DNA from 3 places in the Acidovorax sp. GW821-FHT09B03 genome. Region 2 is predicted to be linked to each of the others. Evidence: predicted binding sites of a transcription regulator. Region 2 holds the regulator's gene; each other region holds the start of a gene.
The links. Region 2 encodes FNR, which switches genes on or off when oxygen is low (the NO sensors DNR and NnrR bind a similar motif). Its sites were predicted from a motif close to TTGATNNNNATCAA; they were not measured.
Positions count from the first base shown of each region.

Region 1: the regulator FNR is predicted to act here: its motif matches at 1,206-1,219, upstream of azu (azurin).
Region 3: the regulator FNR is predicted to act here: its motif matches at 921-934, upstream of AC07PA_RS26430 (universal stress protein).

Region 1 covers NZ_JBWKPP010000010.1:93,909-96,104, reverse strand. The annotation lists gene AC07PA_RS18715 (3-deoxy-D-arabino-heptulosonate 7-phosphate synthase) at 1-299, opposite strand, end outside; gene AC07PA_RS18710 (hypothetical protein) at 299-568, opposite strand; gene azu (azurin) at 648-1,112, opposite strand; gene AC07PA_RS18700 (diguanylate cyclase domain-containing protein) at 1,308-2,196, shown strand, end outside.
Region 2 covers NZ_JBWKPP010000018.1:45,358-47,553, reverse strand. The annotation lists gene hemN (oxygen-independent coproporphyrinogen III oxidase) at 1-363, opposite strand, end outside; gene fnr (fumarate/nitrate reduction transcriptional regulator Fnr) at 536-1,255, shown strand; gene AC07PA_RS25645 (histidine phosphatase family protein) at 1,260-1,868, opposite strand; gene AC07PA_RS25640 (MBL fold metallo-hydrolase) at 1,840-2,196, opposite strand, start outside.
Region 3 covers NZ_JBWKPP010000019.1:52,599-54,794, reverse strand. The annotation lists gene AC07PA_RS26435 (MBL fold metallo-hydrolase) at 1-812, shown strand, start outside; gene AC07PA_RS26430 (universal stress protein) at 994-1,815, shown strand; gene AC07PA_RS26425 (universal stress protein) at 2,006-2,196, opposite strand, start outside.

The DNA.
Region 1 (2,196 bases), on a different contig from region 2:
GCCTGGCGTGCGAGCACAGTGGCCTGGTAGGCCGCGTCCCCATCCTCCGTGCGCATGGCCTCGCGGATCAGGTGGGCCAGGGCCTCCAGGAACGACTGCCGCGTGGCCGCATCGGGGCGCTGCGCGCCGGCCCGGGCCCGGCGCACCTGTTCGAGGGCCAGGGCCATGGCGGCCGTGGGGCCGGCCTGGGGTCCTGCCTCAGGCTCTGCAGGCAGCCGGTAGCGGCGTGCAGCCGTGCGCAGCACCTGGTCGAGCAGGGGCGGGCGCAGAGGCAGGGACGGTGCCCCCGTTTCGGACATCAACCCGTGCCGCCTGTGGGCTCGGGTCCGGCGCCACGGTGGGACTTGGTCCAGTCGTAGGGCGAACCATCGGGCAGGAGCCGGGCTTGCACCGTGCTCACCCCGGCACGCCCCACGCTCTCGCTGAGTTCGCTGGAAAGGCTCACATGGCGCTTGCCGGCCTTGCGCTTGTCTTCGCAGAACTGCAGGGCCGGCATCAGCTGGCCCGGGTCGAAGACCTGCATGGCGGGAGTGCCGGGTGCTTCCAGCCAGTAGACGACGATGCTCATGGGCGACTTTCTTCGGGTTCTGCCCCCGATTCTCGCCTGCCTGTCGCGCGTTGGCTGGATGCGCCCGGGTTGGGGGGCCTTACCTGGCCAGCGTCAGCGTGCCCTTCATCAGGCTGGAATGGCCCGGGAAGGAGCAGAACCAGGCGTAGGCCTCTCCTGCCTTGAGCCTGGCCACGTCGAAGCCCACCGCGTCGGCCTCGCCACCGCCGATGACCTTGGTGTGCGCGATCACGCGGGTATCCCCGGCCTTGACGTAGGCCTTGTCCACACCGGCCGCCATGCCATCGGCAGCCACGCCCTGGGCGTCGGCCGCCTTGGTCAGCACCCAGTTGTGGCCCATGGCCGTCTTGGGCAGCTTGCCCACGTGCTTGAGCTTCACGGTGAACTGCTTGCAGCTGGCAGGCACGGCGATGCTCTGCTTGTTGAACTGCATGGCATCGTTGCCTTCGATCTCCACGTCGCAGGTGGCGGCCAGCGCCGGACCGGCGAGCAGGGCGGTCAGCAGCAGGGCGGCGGAACTCTTCATCATCATCCTGGTCGTCATTGTCGATTTCTCCATTGGTAAAAAGGCGCTTGCATGCCCGGCGAGGGAGGCCGGGCTTGGCGATGAGTGGACCACCGCTGGCCGCTGGGCTCCTTGATGTGCATCAACGGCGCGCGCGCCCTCTTGCAGCGGCAATCCGGTGGGGACAGGGGAAGGCCCGGTATTTCGGGACCCCGGCTTGAGCTAGCATGGTCCATGGCCGAGAATTCCCCACCCATGCCCCTGCGCGCCGAGCAACCCGGCCGCCGGCTGGGGGCATTGCTGACGGGCGCCAGTGCCCTGCTTGCGGCGCTGCTGTGTGGCCTGGTTCTGTGGGTGCTGTCCTCTTCGCGGCAGAACCACGAAGAGCGAGCCCGCACCACGGCGGAAAGCCTGGTGGCGATCACCGGTGCCAACGTGGGCTCCGAGCTGGGCCTGATCGATGCCGTGCTCAGGATGACGATGGATGACCTCCTGCGCAGCGGATTTGGCTCGCGTGTGGCGGGCGACGACATCCAGCGCCTGCTCGATGAGCGGCGCCACCTGCTCCGGGGCGCCGAAGGCTTTCGACTGGCGGATGAGAAGGGCGCCGTGCGGTGGGGCAATCAGGTGGGAGGGGCGATGGTACCGTCCATCGCTGGCCGGGAATTCTTCCAGCAGGCCAGCCAGTCCGTATCGGGCGATCCCATCGTTTCCCGACCCGTGGTCTCGCAGGTCTCAGGCAACTGGGTGATCGTCATCGCACGCCCCCTGCGCGTGAATGGTCAGTTCGCGGGGGTCCTGTACGCGACCATCCGGGTGGACCACTTTGCACAGATGTTCCACGGCTACGAGCTGGGTGAGCGCGACGCCATCACGCTCCGGACGCGGGATCTGCGTTTCGTGGCATGGATGTCGCCCGGGAACGAGGTCCATGTCGAGATTGGATCGACCCAGGTCTCCGATGAGCTGCGGGCTACCCTGGCGATCAAGCCTTCATCCGGCGTCTACACGGCCGCTTCTGCGACCGATGGAGTGGAGCGGACGGTCGCCTACCGTGAAGTGCAGGGCTGGCCGTTCATCGTCTTTGCAGGGCTCAACAACCAGCATTTCTTCCAGCCCCTGG
Region 2 (2,196 bases):
CAAGAAAGTGGGCGTGCCCCCGCCCAGGTGCAGCTGGCTCACCACCTGGCCCGTGCCGCAGTGGGCCGTGTGCAGCTCCACCTCGCGCGCCAGGTAGCGCAGGTACACGTCGCCCCGGTCGTGGTGTTTGGTGATGATCTTGTTGCAGGCGCAGTAGTAGCACAGCGACTCGCAGAACGGAATGTGCACATACAGCGACAGCGGCAGCGCCTTGCCCGGCGTGCCCGCCTTGCGCTGGGCCAGGGCCAGCACATAGTCGCTTTCGCCAAAAGCCTCGACGAAACGGTCGGCCGTGGGGTAGGAGGTATAGCGGGGGCCCGGCACGTCGAAACGGGTCAGGAGTTCGGGCGTCACAGCGGTCATGGGGAGCGTTTCCTTGTTGGATATGCACTTTGCCGCAGGCCTACGCCCCCGTCCTTGACCTGGATCAAGTGTTGCGAGGCCCACAGGGCCCACAATTTGATGCATGTCAGCCACCACCACGCTCCTTTCGCCGGATGCGATCCGTTCGCAACCTCCAACAGCTGCTGCGCCCATGAACCCGCTCACCATCAAAGTCGCCTGCTCCAACTGCAACCTGCGCGAGCTGTGCATGCCCGTGGGCCTGAACGACGCCCAGTTGGAACGCATCGACGAGATCGTGGCCACGCGGCGCAAGGTCAAGCGCGGCGGCACGCTGTTTCGCAACGGCGAGACCTTCACCTCGCTGTACGCCATCCGCACCGGCTTCTTCAAGACCTGCGTGGCCACCGAGGATGGGCGCGACCAGGTGACGGGCTTTCAGATGGCGGGAGAGATCATCGGGCTGGACGGCATCGTCAACGACCACCACACCTGCGACGCCGTGGCGCTGGAGGATGCCGAGGTCTGCGTGATGCCCTTCGACCGCATCGAGGAACTCTCGCGCGAGGTCACGGCCCTGCAGCACCACGTGCACAAGATCATGAGCCGCGAGATCGTGCGCGAGCACGGCGTCATGCTGCTGCTGGGCAGCATGCGCGCCGAGGAGCGCCTGGCGGCCTTCCTGCTGAACCTGGTGCAACGCCTGCATGCACGCGGTTTCTCGCAGTCCGAGCTGGTGCTGCGCATGACGCGCGAGGAGATCGGCAGCTACCTGGGCCTCAAGCTCGAAACCGTGAGCCGCACCTTCTCGAAGTTCGCCGAGGACGGCATCGTCGAGGTCAAGCAGCGCCATGTGCGCATCCTGGATACGGACGCGCTCAAGCGCATCGTGAACTCGCAGACGTGTAGCTAAAACATCAGCCCTGGACCTGCAGGCGGGCCAGCACCTCGGTCTTGCCGCTGCGGTCGGCCCGCAGGATCAGCGCCTCGCCCGAGCTGGTGTTGGTGCTGGCCAGATCGGACAGCACGAACATGTGGGTGAACCAGGCCTCGAAGCCACCGCGCCGTGCCGACGCGGCCACCAGCGCCTGGCGCAGCTCGCGCAGATGGCTGGCACCGGTAGTCTCCGGCGCGCCGCGCGGCGAACCCAGCGCGGGCCACACCTGGGGCGCGGCAAATGCCAGAGTAGCACTGTCGATGCAGCGGCACCAGGGGCTCGAAAGCACCTTGGACGGCTGCAACTGGCGCTCCCTGAACCACACCCCGGTGCGCCGTGCCTGCTCGCGCCCTTCTTCGCTGAGGTTGCGCTGCGTGCCGCAATCGCCCAGGCGAAACCCCGGTGGATCGAAGGTGCCCGGTGCCAGCGCATGGCGGAACGCAGCCACCACCCCGCCCTTGCGCAGCAGGGCATCGGCGTCGGAGTCCTGGGCGGCCCAGGCATGCAGCGTGGTCCACGCCAGCCCTGCGCCCAGCAGGGCGCGCCGGCCAACGACCGCCTCAGGCTGCGGGCTGGAAGGCATAGCCATTGCCCGATGCAGCCATGCGCCCGAATGCCGGGAACGGGAAGTGGAAGCCCCCCAGCATGGCCCTGCTGGCAGTAATGCGCTGGAACACCTCGCGCCGCACCTTGCGCGCGGCCTCGGCATCCATGTCGAAGGTCACGGCCCAGTCGGGGTTGCGTGCGAACAGGGCCGGCACATTGGTCAGGTCGGCCACGTAAAAGAAGTTCTGGCCGGCGGACTTGAGCTCGAACAGGGTGTGGCCCGGCGTGTGCCCATAGGCCGCCACGGACTGGATGCCTGGCGCCACTTCGGTGCCCGCGCCGAACTGCACCAGCGTGTCGGCCGGCATGGT
Region 3 (2,196 bases), on a different contig from region 2:
CCTACGTGGTCTTCGACCACCCGGGCGGGCATTGCGCCATCGTCGACCCGGTGCTCGACTACGACCCCAAGGCCGGCCGCACCCGCACCGCATCGGCCGGCAAGGTGGTCGACTTCGTGCGCGCGCAGCGCCTCACGGTGCAGTGGATTCTGGAAACCCATGCCCATGCCGACCACCTCACGGCCGCGCACCACCTGCGCGAGGTGCTGGGCGGGCAGATCGCCATTGGCGCCGCCATCACCCAGGTGCAGGAGGTGTTCAAGGGCATCTTCCACCTGGAGCCGGGCTTTCATGCCGACGGTGCGCAGTTCGACCACCTGTTCGCCGATGGCGAGGCGTTCCGCATCGGCAGCCTGCACGCGCAGGCCCTGGCGGTGCCGGGCCACACCCCGGCCTGCATGGCCTACCAGGTGGGCGACGCCGTGTTCGTGGGCGACACCCTGTTCATGCCCGATGTGGGCACGGCGCGTTGCGACTTTCCGGGCGGCAACGCGCACACGCTGTACCAGTCCATCCGCCGGCTGCTGGCCCTGCCGCCCGAGACGCGCCTGTTCATGTGCCACGACTACCCGCCCGCCGGCCGCGAGCCCGCCTGGCAGACCACGGTGGCCGCGCAGCGCGCGCACAACATCCACGTGCACGACGGCGTGGGCGAGGATGAATTCGCCGCCATGCGCATGCGCCGCGACGCCACGCTGGAGATGCCGGTGCTGATCCTGCCCTCGGTGCAGGTCAACATCCGCGCTGGCGACCTGCCGCCCAAGGACGACAACGGCGTGGCTTACCTGCGCATACCGCTCAATGCCTTGTAGATCGAGATGCCGATGCTGCAGCCGGCTTTGATGGGATGGCCTCCAGTATCGTGCCCTCGGAAAAGGGCGGCCGCCAGCCTTGTTTGGAATGCGGGGCATGATCCGGAGCTGATGCAGATCAAGGGTGATTGAGCGAGGCCGTATACCGTGGCTGTACCTGGTCAATTCCTGAAGGGTAGCCATGCAAAACATGAAGTCAATTCTGCTGCACGTTGATAGCTCCGCAAAGGCCGGCGAGCGCATCGGAGTGGCGAGACATCTGGCCGAAAAGTTCGATGCATCTGTGATCGCACAGCCATGCATGCTTTCCGCCGTGATGCTGTATCCGTACGCTCTCGGGGGCGCTACTGCAGTCCTCAAGCATGCACATGAATCCGACGATGACTGCTTGCGTAAAGCGCGCAGGCTATTCGATGAGTTTGGTCAAAATTCAGCCAGAATGCGCTGGGCGGAACCTTTGCCCGAAGGACCATGGGGTTTTGCCAGGAGGGCACTCTATGTCGACCTTTTGGTCATGGGGCAGCGTGAAGAAGATGATCCTGCGGCTGGCCTGCTGCCCTCGGATTTTCTGCCAAGTGTCCTGGTTGAGTCGGGACGGCCTGCATTGATCTTGCCTCGGGTGGGACGCGTCGACTCTGTGGGAGATTCCGTGGTGGTTGCCTGGAAGGAAACGCCGCAAGCCTCTCGCGCACTTGCCGCCTCCCTGCCTTGGTTACAGCACGCCAAGCACGTGCTGGTCGTTACCGGCAGCGCATCGGAGCAAACCAGGAATCCGTTCTTGGCCGGCTATCTTCAAGCCCATGGCATCAAAGCGAATTACCGTGACATCCAAGGTGGCGATGGCGAAGTTGGTGAAAGCATTCTCTCTTCGTGTGCTGACGTGGGTGCAGACCTTCTCGTCATGGGGTGTTATGGACATAGTCGATCTCGCGAATGGATCATGGGGGGCGCCACCAGATCCGTATTGAACGCGATGACATTGCCCGTATTGATGGCCCACTGATACCTTGTCGGCACCACAGTTGGGTCGCCGGCCTTCCAAGCGATGGAGTGCCCCAAGAAGCGAATTTGCTTGGACCGTGTCAGCCTGCCGGCTCACAGCTCTTTCATTGATGGTTGAAGGGCCGCATGCGCAATGGCCTGCTTGTCAGCGGGCGTCTGCCGCATGAGGAGAATCGCCTGGTGCGGACGCTCTATTCGTCGCCGCGAACGACGAGGACAGGGACCGGGGCCGTCCGCATAATCTGCTCGGCACCGCTTCCCAGCAGAACCCTTCCCAGGCCCTTGCGGCCGTGGGTCCCCAAAACAATCAGGTCTGCCCTCCATTCACGGGCCTGGATGGCTACTGTCTCGCCGAGCCGGACCCCGGGAATCTCGGCCAAGA